DNA from 4 places in the Tindallia texcoconensis genome. Region 4 is predicted to be linked to each of the others. Evidence: riboswitches for the same ligand, from Rfam matches in the RefSeq annotation. Region 4 holds a riboswitch; each other region holds the start of a gene.
The links. A riboswitch is a leader RNA that binds a small molecule or an ion and turns the genes downstream of it on or off. The one in region 4 is predicted to bind cobalamin.
Positions count from the first base shown of each region.

Region 1: it holds a riboswitch for cobalamin, as region 4 does, so the genes downstream of both, ACZ47N_RS07375 (sirohydrochlorin chelatase) here and ACZ47N_RS03325 (ABC transporter substrate-binding protein) in region 4, are expected to answer to the same signal.
Region 2: it holds a riboswitch for cobalamin, as region 4 does, so the genes downstream of both, ACZ47N_RS09870 (ABC transporter permease) here and ACZ47N_RS03325 (ABC transporter substrate-binding protein) in region 4, are expected to answer to the same signal.
Region 3: it holds a riboswitch for cobalamin, as region 4 does, so the genes downstream of both, cbiQ (cobalt ECF transporter T component CbiQ) here and ACZ47N_RS03325 (ABC transporter substrate-binding protein) in region 4, are expected to answer to the same signal.

Region 1 is NZ_AP042431.1:1,616,665-1,620,944, reverse strand. It holds gene ACZ47N_RS07385 (hypothetical protein) at 1-79, opposite strand, end outside; gene ACZ47N_RS07380 (cobyrinate a,c-diamide synthase) at 76-1,491, opposite strand; gene ACZ47N_RS07375 (sirohydrochlorin chelatase) at 1,520-1,888, opposite strand; cobalamin riboswitch at 2,000-2,181, opposite strand; gene ACZ47N_RS07370 (hypothetical protein) at 2,246-2,620, opposite strand; gene ACZ47N_RS07365 (ABC transporter ATP-binding protein) at 2,747-3,709, opposite strand; gene ACZ47N_RS07360 (ABC transporter ATP-binding protein) at 3,722-4,280, opposite strand, start outside.
Region 2 is NZ_AP042431.1:2,197,584-2,201,863, reverse strand. It holds gene ACZ47N_RS09880 (ABC transporter substrate-binding protein) at 1-149, opposite strand, end outside; gene nikC (nickel transporter permease) at 213-1,160, opposite strand; gene ACZ47N_RS09870 (ABC transporter permease) at 1,183-2,091, opposite strand; cobalamin riboswitch at 2,389-2,572, opposite strand; gene ACZ47N_RS09865 (ATP-grasp domain-containing protein) at 2,731-3,591, shown strand; gene rocF (arginase) at 3,644-4,280, opposite strand, start outside.
Region 3 is NZ_AP042431.1:1,990,052-1,994,331, reverse strand. It holds gene ACZ47N_RS08925 (CbiM family transporter) at 1-116, opposite strand, end outside; gene ACZ47N_RS08920 (hypothetical protein) at 148-633, opposite strand; gene ACZ47N_RS08915 (energy-coupling factor ABC transporter ATP-binding protein) at 695-1,486, opposite strand; gene cbiQ (cobalt ECF transporter T component CbiQ) at 1,474-2,235, opposite strand; cobalamin riboswitch at 2,374-2,548, opposite strand; gene ACZ47N_RS08905 (PDC sensor domain-containing protein) at 2,852-3,391, shown strand; gene ACZ47N_RS08900 (helix-turn-helix transcriptional regulator) at 3,461-4,280, opposite strand, start outside.
Region 4 is NZ_AP042431.1:704,169-708,448, reverse strand. It holds gene ACZ47N_RS03330 (tripartite tricarboxylate transporter permease) at 1-1,275, shown strand, start outside; cobalamin riboswitch at 1,379-1,561, shown strand; gene ACZ47N_RS03325 (ABC transporter substrate-binding protein) at 1,742-3,319, shown strand; gene ACZ47N_RS03320 (ABC transporter ATP-binding protein) at 3,348-4,280, shown strand, end outside.

The DNA.
Region 1 (4,280 bases), 910 kb from region 4:
CGCAGGCTATTAATAGATATTCCTGGCCAGAAAGCCTCAGTATGCTTATGTCTCGTAGACTTGGTATTGGTTGTATCATAAAGGCTTCCTTTCTGGTTCTTCAGCCTCTTTGTTGGATGACTGCCAGCCAGGGATTTTTTTTAGCCATTCCATGGCATAGGCTGGATTGGATTCAAAAAAAACATGGGGAAACCCACCAAAAGCATGATGGATGGTCATGCCACATTTCCAGGATACTGGGTCTCTTTTTTCTGAAGGATCCTGAATCTTGGTGATGGAAAGAACCCCAGGCTCCTGTGTTTCCACTACTCCTCGATGAAATTCGTGGCCTGAGATCTGCAAGGATTCTGTAAAAAATCCTTTTTCTGGGTTGGTTTCAATAGAACCATAGCCAAATCGTTGAAGCCGATTGGTCATGTAAGCTTTCCCTGGAAAAACACCTGCCATTTCCCAGGTGTTTCCTTGGAAATCCGTCAAGCTTTGGCATAAATACTGAAATCCACCACATTCTGCATATACCGGTAATCCTTGCTGAACCTTCTCTTTTAAATCTTTTCTAAAGGAAGTGTTTGCCTCCAATTCCTTTCCAAAGATTTCTGGAAATCCGCCTCCCAAGTAGAGGGCATCCAAAGAATCTGGCAAATGCTTGTCCTGCATAGGGCTTACTTCTACTAGGGTGCATCCCTGTTTCTTCAGCCAATCCAGATTGGCTGGATAGTAAAAATGAAAGGCTTGGTCTTTGGCAATCCCAATCCTAAAATCCCTTTTCTGCTGAAGGTTTTCCTTGGTTTTCAAGGGTACTGGAAGGATGGCAGCCTGTTCTAAAATCCTATCGATCTCCAAGGTTTTTTCAGCAGCTTCCGAGGCTTTCTGGAGGGTTTCCTTCAGAGCCTCCACTTCTGTAGCTGGAATCAACCCCAGGTGGCGACTCTTCAGAGTTAGGCCTTGATCCTTGGCCATCCACCCCAGACAAGGAATGCCCGTGTCTCGTTCAATGGCACGACGAATTAGCTGGTAGTGTTTCTCGCCGGATATACGATTAATAATAACCCCTGCCACCTTCAATGCTGGGTCGTACATCTCATAGCCTTTCACCATGGCCGCCGCACTGGTAGACATGCCTGCACCGTCTATGATTAAAATTACCGGTAATTTCAACAATCTGGCAATCCACGCAGTGCTCCCGTTTTCTTTACGGCTCCCCATGCCATCATAAAGCCCCATGACACCTTCCACCACCACTATTTGATCTTCTCGAAGAATTTGTTCCAACTGTCTTTGAACACCAGCTTCACCCATGAGGCAACTATCCAGATTGTAGGAGGGGGTTCCGGTGACGGCATGATGAAACTGAGGGTCAATGAAGTCCGGCCCCACTTTACAGGGTTGCACCTCATGGCCCCGCTCTTTCAAAGCTTTTAACAATGCAAGGGTAATGGTTGTTTTCCCGACACCACTATGGGTGCCGGCCAGTACAAATCCTTTGGCCATCCAAGCTCCTCCTATGGGTTCTTCTTCCTTATACCTTTCTGATCTGATCTAATAGGATATCCGTCATTCTTGAATCCTGTCCAATGACGTCTGATGTTTTAAAGGTGACTTCTGGATATCTTTCTTTCATTTTATCTAGGGCTTCTGGTAAATCATGTTGCATATGATGGCCCGCAAATAGAAAAAACGGAGCTACTACGATCTCTGTTGCACCTTTTTCTATCAATGTCTCTAGGGTTTCTTCCAACTCTGGCTTAGCAAACTGTAAAAAAGCGTATCCGGTCATTGCAAATTCATCTTTTGAACGTATCTTCACATGTTCTGCCAATTCTTTGACGGTATCGCTGGTTTCTGGTACCCTGCTTCCATGGGCCAGAATGACTAATGCTTTTTTCATCTTCAAACAACTCCTTTTTTCTATTTCTGTTGTCACAAAAAAACATGCCGCCGGAAAAGACGCCATGTGTTCGTATGTCACTCACCCCATGGGCCCTTCCCTCCGAAGGGTTTGGTGCAATTTTCTCAGGCTGGTCTCCTGGCTTGTGTTTCCTTTTACTCACGGCTCCTTCCCAAAGGATTCCTTTGGTGGCTTTTGCCGTTTTCATCCACACTTACAGTAGCGGGGGCTGCAGGGGTTTCTAACCCCTTTCCCAATTGTGTTGGTTAAACACCTGAAAAATATTTAATTGATGTGAATCATTATATCAGAAGCACTCTTTTACCACAAGAAAAAGTCCTGATGATTCTCCCAGGGTTAAAGATAAAACAGAACCAGATCCAAAAAGATCGCCATCATAAAAACCACGAAGGCTCGATAAAAATGAATGGCCCTTTCTTTTCGAAGAGAGAGTTTCTCCAAATACTGTTCTTTTAGATGGCTGTGAAACATGTTTTTAAAGATTTTTTTATCCCGCTGGATACCAAAAAAAAGAGCATAGCAGCCTAAAACGACTCCCATTAAGAAAATAGCATTGTTTGCCAGTTGCAGTAAAGGTTTCTGAGACAAGAAAAAACCATAGACAGCTCCCATGACAGCAGCAATCAGTGTCGCCAACAGGCCTTCTTTGGTAACAAGCCAAAGCACTGTGGAAAGCCTCGGAATTTTTGTGTAATCGTATTGGTTGGACATTGAAATTTTCCTCCCCCATGGGCAAAGATCAAAAAAGGGAAAAGAGCTCAATTTTGTGGTCAGGAGCCCTTTTCATCAAAAATATACAGCTTGGAAAAGAGTCTCTGCTCTTTGTAAACCATTCCGTTATTTTTGTAATTCTTCCACTAAATGGCATAACACAAATCGCTGAGGTTCATACTCCCTTAACTCCGGGGTCTTTGTTTTACAAATATCCTGTCGATGTCGACATCGACCGTAAAAACGGCAGCCTTCCGGAGGATTTATAGGGCTTGGTACGTCCCCTTCAAGAATAATCATATTATCCGGTGCATCTACCCTGGGTACTGGTATGGCCGACAACAAGGCTTGGGTATAGGGATGCAAGGGATTTTTGAAAATAGCGTTGTATTCAGAAAGCTCCACTACTTTCCCAAGGTACATCACCGCAATTCGATCACTCACATGTTTCACCACGCTCAAATCATGGGAAATGAAGAGATACGTAAGACCCAGTTCCTCCTGGATATCCTGCATTAGATTAAGAATTTGGGCTTGAATCGATACATCCAGAGCGGATACCGGCTCATCCTGAACGATGAACTTAGGATTTAGGGCCAGCGCTCTGGCCACACCCACCCGTTGACGTCTTCCACCATCAAGCTCATGAGGAAAGGCATTTAGGAGTCTTGGGGTCAGACCAACCGTATCCATTAACTCCTTCACCCGATCCGTCACTTTTTTACGATCCTTGAATACTTTATTGATTAAAAGAGGCTCGGAAATAATTTGCCCCAGGTTCATTCTTGGATTCAGGGATGCATAGGGGTCTTGAAAGATGATTTGCATATTCTTTCGAGCTTCACGCATCTGGGATCCGTTAAAATCCACAATGTTTTTTCCCTCAAAGTTTACTTCTCCCGCTGTGGGTTCAACCAGTCGCAGTATGGCCCGACCCGTAGTGGATTTTCCGCAACCAGACTCGCCTACGAGGCCTAAGGTTTCTCCTTCTTTGATAAAAAAGCTGACATCATCTACGGCATGAAGCATTCCTTTCGGGGTTTTAAAATATTTTTTCAGATTTTTTACTTCTAAAATATTTTTCAACATTCCTTTCACCTCCTACTTTCTGTATTGTTCTGCCGGATACAGATGACAATTGACAAAATGCCCTTCTTTCACTTCCGCTCTATCCGGTAGTACTTTTCTGCAAATGTCCATGGCCTTAGGACATCGTGGATTAAATGGACATCCTTCAGGAATTTCCGTTGGATCCGGCATCAACCCTTTTATGGGCTTTAACCGCTTTTCATCCTCTTCGACATTGGGAATAGAACCGAACAACCCTTCCGTATAAGGGTGCAATGGCCTTTCGAACAGATCGCTTACTTTGGCATATTCCACCACGTATCCCGTATACATAATGGCTACTTTATCACAAATATTTGCCACTACTCCCAGGTCATGGGTGATCATGATCATGGATGTTTCAAATTCGTCTTTCAGTCGTTTCATGAGTTTCAAAACCTGAGCTTGGATGGTTACATCCAATGCCGTGGTGGGTTCATCTGCGATCAACAGCTCTGGATTACAGGCAAGGGCAATCGCAATGACGATACGTTGCCTCATGCCACCACTGAATTGATGGGGATACTCTTTGCCACGTTCCCTTGGAATACCT
Region 2 (4,280 bases), 1.5 Mb from region 4:
ACATTCACATGAGTATTTTCATGATCTGCATTTTGTACTCCATTTTCTATTGACTCCTTTTCAGACATCTCCAAATCGCTATCTGTATCAGAGCATCCCATCATAAGCATCAATATAAAAATCATCAATACCAGCATTTTTTTTATCACTATGTACGCCTCCTATTTTTTCCGTTAAAAATGAATAAAACACAAAATCTAATCCTTTTATTATTAGCAGGCTTCACCACCTTTTCTGCCTTCTTTTAGTTCCTGGTAGTATCTTTGCTTTTTTCCGCCTTCTTTACATTTTTCATCCTTCACAAACAATTTTCTAAATAAGTGTCTTTTTCCTACTTGCGGGTACATATTTGTCATTTCTGATTTCGAACTATCATGAGGATCCATTTTATCTCGCAATAGATCACCTGTGATATTACAAATAGACACCACGAAAAAAATAGCCATTCCTGGATAAATCAAAAGCCAGGGGGCTGTTTGCAAATAAGGTCTCCCTTCATTTAACATGCTTCCCCATTCTGGTAATGGTGCCTGTACACCAAGACCAACAAAAGAAAGACTCGCAATTGCCAACATGATGCTTCCTATATCTGTTACATACTGGACGATTAACGTAGGGAAGAGATTAGGTAAAATATAACGTCTTATTATTTTCAGAGGACTCGCCCCCGCCATTCGTGCAGCTTCAACAAAGGGACGGTTCAAGAGTCGGGCTGTAAGTACACGTATCAGCCGTGCGTAACGTGTCCACCAGATAATTGATAAGGCAATGAGTGTGTTGCGAAGCCCTGGGCCTATCAAGCCTGCTACTGCAATGGCAAACACCATGTCCGGAAAAGCCAACACAGCATCTGAAATTCTCATAATCCCTTGATCAACCACACCTCCAAAATAGCTGGCAGTAACCCCTACTATCAGACCAGTTAAAGCCATTGCCGACAAAAGGCCTATAGTGGAGCCAACAGAAATTCGAGCACCATAAAGTATACGCGAAAGCAAACACCGTCCTACTTGATCAGTACCGAGAGGAAAATCATCACTGGGACCCTGCAAAACATGGTTCAAGTTGGTATCTATGGGATCATGGGGTGCTAGAACAGGTGCTACAAAAAGAAATACTAATAATCCAATTACCAATATCAAAGGCCACCACTTTTTCATTGCCTCAACCTCTTTTTCCCCTTCAAGAAATTTCCTCTTTTCTATCTATTAATAAAATTCGTGGATCCAGCAATTTCGTTAAAATGTCTACCAGAAAACTGATCGACACATAGGTTAAGACCATTAGAAGCACAAACCCCTGCAACAGTGGGTAATCACGATAACTGATGGCCTGCAGGACCATCGAACCCAATCCGGGACGCATGAAAAGATGTTCAACAACAATAGTTCCTCCTAATAGAGATGCAATCGTCATCCCTATTAATGTTAGTAATCCAGGCAACGCATTCGGCAGTACATGAAATATTAAAATGCAAATTTCCGAAATTCCCCGAGCTCTTGCACTAATCGCATAATCCATGGAGAGTTCTTCCAGAATGACCGTGCGGACTATTCGAACATATCGACCAATCAATGGCACAGACAGGGTAATGGTAGGTAGCAACAAGTCAATAGCGCCGCTCCCTTGCATAATAGGAACCAATCCAAATCGCACTGCAACTATGTACATAAGCATTAACCCAAGCCAAAAGCCTGGTATCGATAAAGAAAAAAATGTAATAATCCTGATTAAATAGTCTATTAAACGATTTCGTTTCACGGCAGCGATCATTCCCAAAGGCAAGGAAGTTGCCACTATAAGGCCGAGAGAAGCCAATGCCAAAGTAAAGGTATTTGGCATCCTGTTCAAAAGAACCGAGCCAACTGGTTTTCGAAAATGATATGATTCCCCTAAGTCGCCACGGGGCAATCCAGAGACCCAGCGTACGTACTGAACTAAAAAGGGCTGATTCAGCCCCATTTCTTCCCTGGTTCTTTCCAGCGTTTCGACTGTGGGGACTACGTCTCTCGACATAAGTCTCCTTTCTGCTGGATCTCCAGGACTGAAATAGGAAAGTAAAAATGTAATAAACGTGGTACATATGAGCACAACTAACAGCTGAAAAGCTTTAGTTATTAATACCTTCCTCAATTTAAACACCCTTTATTGATAATTCATTTCGTTTGTATTTGATTCATTAGGATACTTTTCCCTTTGTCAATCCGATACTTCTCTATAAGCGTAATGCTTGACCTTGTCACCTTCAGTCTATTGGATTTTTTTCAATAAAAAAACCTTTCCCATATTTAGTAGAAAAGGTTTCAGCTACTCAATTTATTCTGAAGTTAGTGGATCACTAAGCGCCTAAAATATTCGAGTACGACCTCCCTCCCATCTTCCGTGGAAACTTCGGAGCATTTTACGGCAGGTCTCCTGGCTCAGCATCATCGTAAAGATATCCCCCTTCCCATTTTTATAACAGTGGCAGGATATCTCCCTTAGCATTACAGTGGCGGGACCGCGTAGGAATTACACCTACTTCCCCTTTGTCTATTTTTTAAAAATAGACACCATAAAAAATATTTAATTATTTAAATATTATCATGAACAAGCATAAAAGTCAATAAATGATAAAGCTTATCATTTATTGACTTTTATGCTATACTTCTACAAGAAAATGCGTCACTTTCCATTGCATCTTTTACTATGTTCTAAAATTACTCTCAATTTCAGGAGGTTCCTATGCAAATGAACTCAAAGCCAACCTTTGCTATTCTAGTAAGCCAAAAATATTCACTCAGCCATCATCCAGATGACCTCGCCTTACAATCAACTCTACACAAACTTGGTTGCAATGCTTCTATTGTACCATGGGATGATACATCTGTTTCCTACCAGCAATTCGATACCGCTGTCGTTCGTTCATGCTGGGATTACCAACATCGATTACCTGAGTTTATTAAACGTATGCAAGCAATTGAACAACACTGTCGCCTTGTTAATAATGCCTCTACCATTATTTGGAACAGTAATAAGCGCTATCTTCAATGGCTATCAGACCATGAAGTTCCCACTGTTCCTAGTTTTTTTATTGATGATCACATGAACTTAACGCCATTTTGTTGGAATTTCTCTACTGATAAAGTTATTGTGAAACCCAGCATTGGAGCAAGCGGCCATCATACTTATTTGGTAGACGCCCAGGATTTTAACTCCATTAAAAAGCATGTTCTTCATTTAACTCGTAATCAATCAGCCGTATTACAACCATTTATAAAAAGCGTTCAAACTGATGGTGAACGTTCAGCAGTGATTATTGATGGTGACCCGGTTTTTGCTATGAAAAAAAAGCCTGCCGAGAATGGTTTTTTAGTCCATGAGCACTGGGGTGGAACTTACTCTGAAACGTTTCTAACCCATAAAGATCGTCTTTTTTTAAAACACTTAATTAAGGTTCTTAACCCAATTCCAATGTTTATGCGGGTAGATTTTTTGTACGATGAACAACAACAACCATTACTGCTTGAACTTGAAATGATCGAACCAAATTTGTACTTGTCTCGAAACCCCTTGGGCCTTAAAAAGCTTTGTAATGCCCTGATTCGATAAAAGGCTCCAGAATATTTTTCTGAAGCCTTTCGCTTTTATCTACTAATCCTTTTTATAACAATCTTTCTCCCAACAAAGAACTTATTAAAGCGACAGCTACTTGTGCTGTTTTATTTTTTTCATCTAAAATAGGATTTACTTCCACAAATTCAGCCGAAACAATCCCATCATATTCTGCCAGCATTTCCATGGCAAGATGTCCTTCCCGATAGCTAATACCACCAATAACCGGAGTCCCTACTCCAGGGGCATCGCCAGGATCTAATCCGTCTAAATCCAAAGATAGATGAATACCATCTGTTTTATCTTTCAAATATTCCAAGGACTCTTCTATTACTTTAGCCATGCCCATTCTATCAATCTCATGCATGGTGTACATTTTGATTCCTTGTGCTTTCACCAACTCTTTTTCGCCCTCATCTAAAGCCCGATGTCCAATCATCACTACATTCTCCGGCTTTACTTTTGCGATTGGTTGATGAAGGTTTGTCAGAAGCTTATTGCCAATTCCTAAGCTTGCGGCTAAAGGCATCCCATGTATGTTACCAGACGGCGATGTTTCTTCTGTATTTAAATCAGCATGGGCGTCCACCCATATAACCCCTAGATTTTCATAATGGTCTGCTACTCCTGCAATCGTTCCAATAGCAATGCTATGATCACCACCTAAGACCAGAGGAAAGCAACCT
Region 3 (4,280 bases), 1.3 Mb from region 4:
GTTTTCGGTATTTCTTCCTCTTTCATTCCCTTCACCGCATAGGCCAGGGTAATCGCCGTAATGGCGGTAGTTCCTACCGCCACAGGTGTATTTAAGACTCCATCAGAAATATGCATTTCATCAACCTCTTTCTGTCTCTATACCTTTCTATTGCACGTGTACTTCTATTGCAGGCGTAACAAATTCTATCTCTCCATCGTGGATAAACTGGAATACTACCTGAGTAGTACCTTCTTGTTCTCCAGTAATATGAGCATGGTCGCCATGAAGGTCAATGCTTACAATCCCTTCTTCGGCACCTTCTGCCAGTGCAACGCCTAATGCATGATGCTCTCCATCCAAAACTTCTTCTTCCCCATTTTCTTCAATATAAGCGCCTAGAGAAATGTTTTCTCCTAGTGGGATTTCAGGAAGACTTCCATGCCAATGGTCGTCGTGCATGTCTGCAACAACTGCATCTTCTCTTCGATCAATAATTTCAAAAACATTAATGCCTTCAACCACTTCTTGCTCCACCTCTACTACTGGTTCTTCCACTGTTGTTGCTTCTGTCTCTCCAGAGCAACCTGTAAACATAAGGAGCCCTACGAATAAAACAACCCCTATAAAGATACTTTTCTTTGTTCCTTTCATCCTACATCCTCCTCTTTCTTTTTTTAGTTTATATTAAGCATTTTCCATGCTCAACATCTCTTTAAAGCACAAAGCGTTTTTGTGCTTCTTCCACGGTTCGTGGTGGTTTCTCCCAATGCCCAAATAGTTTTGCTAAGGTTGGCATAGGCAAAGAAGCTTCCTGGAGAACCGCTTCATTCCGCAGCAAATCATATCCTCCACAATCTAGTATGTTTCCACTTTTCATAATCACCACTTCATCTGCCCATCCATAGGCCACATCCACATCGTGGGTGCTGTATACCAAGGTAGCACCCTCTTGCACCAATTGATCTAAGATCTCTCTAAAGTGAACCGCTGCTTCAGGATCCAAGCCGGAAAAAGGTTCATCAAAAGCCAGTATTTCTGGTTTCATTGCTAATAAACCAGCAATGGCGGCCCGCTTTTTTTGACCCAGACTCAAGCTATAGGGTGGTCTTTCTGCTAGGTCTTCGATACCCACTCGACTCATAGATTCCATGGCTCTTTGATGAACTGTTTCTGCATCCAATTTTAAGTTTCTAGGTCCAAAGGCGATATCATTTAAGATGGTCGTAGAGAAAAGCTGATCATCTGGATTATCAAAAAGCAATCCCACTTTTTTTCGTACTTCTTGCATATGCTTCTTTTCAACAGATACTCCTTGGAGGATTACGTGTCCTTGTTGGGCTGGAATAACACCGTTCAAATGGTAAATAAGGGTGGTTTTTCCGCTGCCATTCACCCCTAGGATAGCAGTTTTTTTCTTCTCTTTGATCTGCAAATTAATATCCTGAAAGGCTGGTGTTTTATCTGGATAAACATAGCTTAAGCCAACGGTTTCTATGGCAAACATAAAAGCACCCCCTGGTCTATACTGATTAATGCGATCATGAATACAATAGGAATGCTAGCCCGTATCCAGTCCGCAGCCGTGATGTTTCGTGGCTTCCCAATGGGAATTTGCCCTTGAAAACTCCGAGATACCATGGCTCGATACACTGTTTCTGAACGATTAATGGATTTAATGAACAATCCCCCAAATACTTCTCCATAGATACCAAGGGAGTATCGGCTGGCTTGGGCTTGAAATAGTCTGGATTTCAGAGCTCTCATGGTTGTCTGCACATCCTGAATAAAGAGAAATCCATACCGATAAGCCAGATAAATGGTGGTGGTAATCACTTTTGGCATTTTAAGGTGTTCCATAGCTTCTAGCATTTCTTCGATAGGCTGATTGATGAAAACTGATAGGGTGAAGGTCATGGCGGTTAATGCTTTCAGCACAATCAGAGCCGCAAATTCAATCCGATCCGCTGCCGGAGGAATTCCTCCACTAAAAATAAGAGGAAGGCTCATCAGCGCCAAAAAAGGCATGAGCACGGATAATTTTTTTAGCAACTGAAGGCCAGAAAGTCCAGCCCAGAGTGCATAAAAAGCTGCAAAAACCAAAGCTACCACTAGAAGTCCTACATCGCCTAAACTAATCACTCCAAATACATAAATCAAACCAGCTATCAACTTGGTACGTGGATTCCATAGGTTTTTTGCTGCATTAAAATCTTCTTTTTTAAACCTTGATGCTGAAGAGTGGTGGCCGCCCATGGGTATTAAACTCCTTTTTTTCAAAAAATAATTCCGGACTTCGCCATGAAGTACCGGAATTGTCCACACAAAAACACTTGTCTCACACTAAATAGAAAGCAAGTGCATGGATCGCGACCAGCCCTTTCACTCGAAGGGTAACGCATCAGCATTCAGGCAGGTCTCCTGGCTTGCAGTCCTCACCTTCCTCTCCTTCCCGGCTTAAGGCCAGTGGTATTGCGAGGTTGGTTCCTGCTTACAGTGACGGGATCGCATCGGACTCTCACCGATTTCCCTATTCTCCCTTACGGGCACCTGAATGGATCTATGAAATTATTTTGGATACTTACTTCATAATGATTATGACACTAAAGTTTTTCTATGTCAACCCAATGGGGCGTAAGGTCCTGGTTCACTGCCAACAAAACCCTCTATGAGCCCCAACAAAAACCCATGGTAAAACTTTTTTAAACCTGTAGAATCATAAGTGGTATGAGGCCGCCAATAAAGACGTTTCACGTCACCTTAGCGGTTAGGAAAATCAAACTCTCGGAAATAACAATAGATCCGAAATGAGGTGAATCCGACGAATCCCCTACTGTTTACCATGAATCTAATTCGAAAAGGAGTGTTTTCAATGAAATTAATGAACACAAAATCAACTTTACTATCCACTGCTGCTATTTTAGGGTTGGCTGTCATCATGACAACCACCAGCCTGGGTGCATCCATCGGTGAAACCCTTAACGTAAACCTTACTAGTCAGGCCCATGGTCAAGCCACGGTTTCCAATGAAACACAGCGAGTTCCTATTTCTTCCTTCGATGCCGCAGAACTAGTTTATTTAAATGCTGTATCTGTACATCCAATTGTGTTGGATGATCAGGTTCCACACGAAGAGAAAATGGCTTTCTTTGAAGCAGAAGCTCAAAAAGCTGGATACATCGGCTTTCGATTTGCTGACTTGAAGGGACAAGCCCTTGCCCTGGATCAACAGGGAACCGCATTCGATGTAGCAGACCGCCAGTATTTCCAAAATGCCTTGGCTGGAGAGCCTAATGTTTCAGATGTTTTAGTTAGCAAAGAATCAGGAGAATCCATTGTTGTTTATGCCACTCCTGTTTATCTTAAGGATAATTTAGCAGGCGTTCTTTTCGCCTCCAGAAGAGCCAATTAAAAAACGGTCCTCAGCCCCCTACACCCAGAATAAAATCCGCCTGCAAGGAAATGCTTCCCGCCGGCGGATTTATTTTTGTGCTACTTCTACGGAAAATCGTTCTCGAAAAGTAGCCACATATTCACTGGGAGTAATGCCAGTATATTTTTTAAAGATTTTTCTAAAGTGTCCATAATCCGTATATCGAAGGTACTCCATCACGTCATAAACGCTTAACCTAGGGTCTAATAATAATAATCGGGCACCGTACATCTTAGTACGCATCATATACCTCGTTAAGTCCGTCTGACTCTCCGCAATAAAGGTTTTGCTTAAATAACTTCGATTTACATAGAGATGATCCGCAAGATCCTGCACAGTTTCCACATCAAACTGTTCATCTAGATACAATTCTATGGCACGACGCACCAAAGGGTGTTTACAGTGAGGAAGAAACACATCCCGGTATGATTGCTGAATAAAAATCATCGTCGCCATAAAACGCTCCTGAGAGTACGCTGCCTGACAAATCCATTCTGCTGCCCCTTGAGCCAAGTCTATTAAGGGCAAGCGTATTGGCTTCAAAGGCAAAAACTCAATCAATCTCTCCATGGCTTTAGCGTAATCATTTTGATGATACTCCGCCCCTTGCTTTTGAGCATCTATTTGCGTCCAATATTCTAAAAATAGTTTTTCCGTTTTAGGATACACCGCCGCTATTTCTTCTGCAATGGCCTTTGCCAATTGAATCCTTTTTCGCTCATCTTGAAGAAAATGCTCTGATAAACGCATGATCAATGCTTGCAACTCTGAGGAATCCATGGTTTCTTCTATATAATCAAAACAGCCATCTAGAAATACCCTTCTGACACGTTTGTAATCCATGGTATTTCCAGAAATAATCAAGGTG
Region 4 (4,280 bases):
GCCTTTGGAACACCAGGAACCTCTGGAGCGGCAGCAACTGTAGCAGATGGTTATGCCTTAACCCAGATGGGAAAAGGCAAAAAAGCCCTTCAAATGGGCCTTTATGCATCTGTTTTAGGAGGTTTTTTCGGGTCCTTTGTATTGATTTTCCTAGTCGTACCGATAGGTAGAATGGCGCCAAGTTTCGGGCCAGCAGAATTAACGGCCCTTTATATGTTGGCACTATCCTTAGTCGTTGTTTTCTCCGCAGAAAACCCAGGAAAAGGGATTATGTCTGCAGGAATTGGTTTCTTTTTAGCCATTATTGGACGGGATATTATTACTGGTGGTTTACGCTTTACTTTTGGCATAAGACAAATGCAATCAGGATTTCCTTTGGTACCACTGCTTATGGGCTTTTTTGCATTGCCGGTGATTGTGAAAGAAATACATGGTTTTATCAAAGATCCAGATAAATCTGGGGATTTGGGCGATAGCATCCTAGATGAAGCAAAAAAGAAAGAAAAAGGCCTTACCCTCAAAGAATTATTTAAATCTGGTAAGGCTATTGGCATTGGGTCTGTACTAGGCACATTCCTAGGAGCACTTCCAGGACCAGGAGCCACACTTGCTTCTTACACATCTTATTCTGTTTATAGTCAAATAACCAAAGATAAAAACTATGGCAAAGGATCCCTAGATGGGGTAGCAGCTGCGGAAGCTGCTAACAATGCTACCTGTGGAGCGACCTTTATTCCTATGTTAACCTTCGGGATACCAGGCAGTTCCATTGCAGCTTTAATGATGGCTGCTTTGGTTATGGAAGGAGTTCCGGTAGGACCCAGGGTCGTGGTTGATCATACCCAGGTAGTTTATACGCTGTTTATTTTAATGCTGATGACGAATCCACTTAATTTGATTTTTGGATGGATACTGATTCCTGTATTTTCAAAGCTTTCAAAGATACCTGCGGAAGTCCTATGGCCTATCATTGCACTTTTTCTTGTGATAGGAACCTATGCCTATAGCAATATGCCCTACCATACGATCATAGCAATTGTATCTGGATTCATTGGGTACTTCTACAAATGGTATAAGCTACCAGATGGTCCATTGATCCTAGCATTTCTGGTAACACCTCTTTTTGAGGCCAGTTTTCGACAGGCCTTAACCATTGCCAGAGGAAACTATCTGTATTTTGTAGGGAGTCCGATTTCTATTGGTCTATGGACTGTCACTATTCTTTCGATCTTCTTTTTTCTACGTCGCAAAAAAGAAATACTGGAAGAGGATTAGAGTAACAAGATATTTATGCTTTGTTTAGAACGACTTTTGCATAGGCAGAAGTCGTTTTTTCTACGGGCTTGTATAAGGAACCTGAACTTGATATAATAACATATGATTAAAATGCATCAAAGGTGCCCTTGAAAAAGAGGGAGAATAGGGAAGACCGGTTGAAATCCGGCGCGGACCCACCACTGTAAACGGTGACAAATCCCCACAAGGCCACTGAATTTTTTTGGGAAGGCGGGGAAGAGGAAGAACCGTAAGCCAGGAGACCTGCCTTTGGATGAGAGCCAATGAACATGGGGAAAATGTTCATTATTCGTTATAAAAGCAGACTTACAATGGGAAAAGTCTCTTGATAAAATCAAGGGGCTTTTTTTGACGGATATATTTTTCTCATCTCTCCAAAGGGTGGAATTAGATTGTCTATGGCTATGAAAGAGAATCAAATAGAATAAAAAAGGAGAGAAAAAAGATGAATGGAAAAAAGTTCAAGGGATTATGGATAGGTGTATTGATCATGATGATGATTCTAAGTGGCTGCACCAATTCCGTATCACAACAAGAGAGTCAGGAAGCAGACCAAGAAGCATCTCAAGAAACGGTCATACGGTTAGAAGGTGGAGACTACGGGTTACCTCAACCTTACACCACCCACTCTCGGGGACCTGGTCGTTATAAAGTGAATCTGATATTTGACAAACTGGTAGAAAAGGATGAAAAAGGATATATTCCTTGGTTAGCAGAAAGCTGGGAAATCTCTGAAGATGGAAAAGAATACCAATTTAAACTTCAGGAAGGTGTCCAATGGCATGATGGAACCCCTTTTACAGCAGAAGATGTTGCCTTTACCTTGGAATACGCTAAAAAATTCAAACCAGTGGTGTCTTCAGCTCACTTGATGGACGAGGAGTTTGTCAAAGAAGTTGAAGTTCTTGATGAACATTCCCTAAGGGTTTCTTTAGGGGAGCCTAGTCCAATTTTTATCGAAGAATTGTATAGTATCAACATAATACCTAAGCATATATGGGAAGAGGTCCAAGCACCAGAGTCCTTCTCGGATCCAGAATCTTTAGTGGGAACAGGTCCTTACCGTCTTACGGATTATGAACAAGAACATGGTACCTACCGATTTGTAGCGTCAAAAAACTTTTGGGGCCCCAGGCAACAGGTGGATGTAATTGAGTTTATACCCGTAAGCGATCCAGTACTGGCATTGCAGAATGGTGAGATTCATCTTACGGACATTCCCATGGACTCGTTAGATCGATTCATGGAAGAGGCGAATTATAAATTGGTAGAGAAGCCTGGCGTATGGGGATATCGATTGCGTTTTAATATGGAAAAAAGACCAGAATTACAGGATCGGAATGTAAGGCAAGCCATGGCATACGCCATTGATCGTCAATCTTTGGTGGAGAAAATAGCCAGAGGAGGAGCAATTCCAGGAAGTATGGGCATTCTTCCTCCAGATCATCGTTGGTTTCACCCAGATCTTCCTGCCTACGAACACTCCTTGGATCAAGGGAGGGCATTATTAGAGAAGAGTCAGTGGTCAGAAGGAATTTTATCTTTTGAATTATTAACCGGAGAAGATCAGGAATCTAGAATGGGCGAATTGATTCGAGAACAGTTAGAAGATATTGGTATTGTAGTTAATCTTCGATCTATGGATAGTCAGTCTAGAGATCAGCAAATTGCTGATGGTCAATATGAAATGGTCATTGTAGGACACGGAGGTTGGGCCAGAGATGCTGACTATTTGAGAGCTCGATTTACAGATGCAGATCAAGACTGGGTCAATAGCGTGCCGGGTTATCATAACGCCCTCCTTACAGACAAATTAGAGGAACAAATTCGAATCATGGATGAAGAGCAGCGCCGGAATCAAATGATGGAAATACAAGGAATATTGGCAGATGAAATACCAGAAATTCCTCTATTTCTACGGACTGGATACACGGTATATAATCTGGAAGCATACGATGGATGGATGCATGTGTTTGATCATCATAATATGACGCATAATAAATTATCTTACTTAGAACGGTAAAGGGAAGAGAATAAGCAAGGAGGACGTCATGGATCGAAGGATAAAAGCCAGTTGCATACAAGTGGAATATCATACAGCAGGAAATCTGTTTAAGGCATTAAAGGACACTTCTTTTACACTTCGGGAAGGACGGAGCCTTGGAATTGTTGGTGAGTCTGGAAGTGGAAAGACAACCTTAGGGATGGCGTTGATGGGGCTCGTGGATAAGCCTCATCAAACAGCTGGAGAGGTAACGCTATTTGGAAATCCCTATCTGAGTCTTCAGAAGGACGAGCAAAAAAAATATCGCTGGGATACCATAGCCATGATGTTTCAGAATGCGTCAGAAGTATTGAATCCCGTTATGACCATAGGGAATCAATTAACGGAGCCACTGATAGAAAAAGGATTCATTACATCTAAGGAAGCAAGAGAAGAAGCAGAAGAATTACTAAAACTTGTAGGATTAGAGGGATGGGAAGCTAGTGCTTATCCGCACCAGTTATCTGGAGGAATGCAGCAACGTGTGTTGTTGGCAATGGCAATTGGCTGCAAGCCACGATTTCTTATTCTGGATGAGCCAACCAGCTCCTTAGATGGAATTGCTCGACGGGAAATGATCCAAACTATAAAGTTTCTTCAAAAGAAACTGGATTTTGCCATGTTAGTGATTTCTCACGACTTGAAATTAGTCAGTCAACTGACACAAGAAATCATGGTTATGTATGGAGGGCGAGTAATCGAAAAAGGATTGACGGATGCTGTACTTGAAAAACCCATGCATCCATATACCTGTGGATTCATGAATGCCTCGGTAGAAATGGCTCCCTATAAAGATCTATGGGGGATTCCAGGAGAGACCAGGAATGAGGATGGAGAGGAGGGGTGCGTGTTTAGAGGACGCTGCACCCAGTCTTTAGATACTTGCCAGTCTCATGTACCAGCATTGCAAGGAGTATCTATTGAAAGAGAAGTCGCCTGT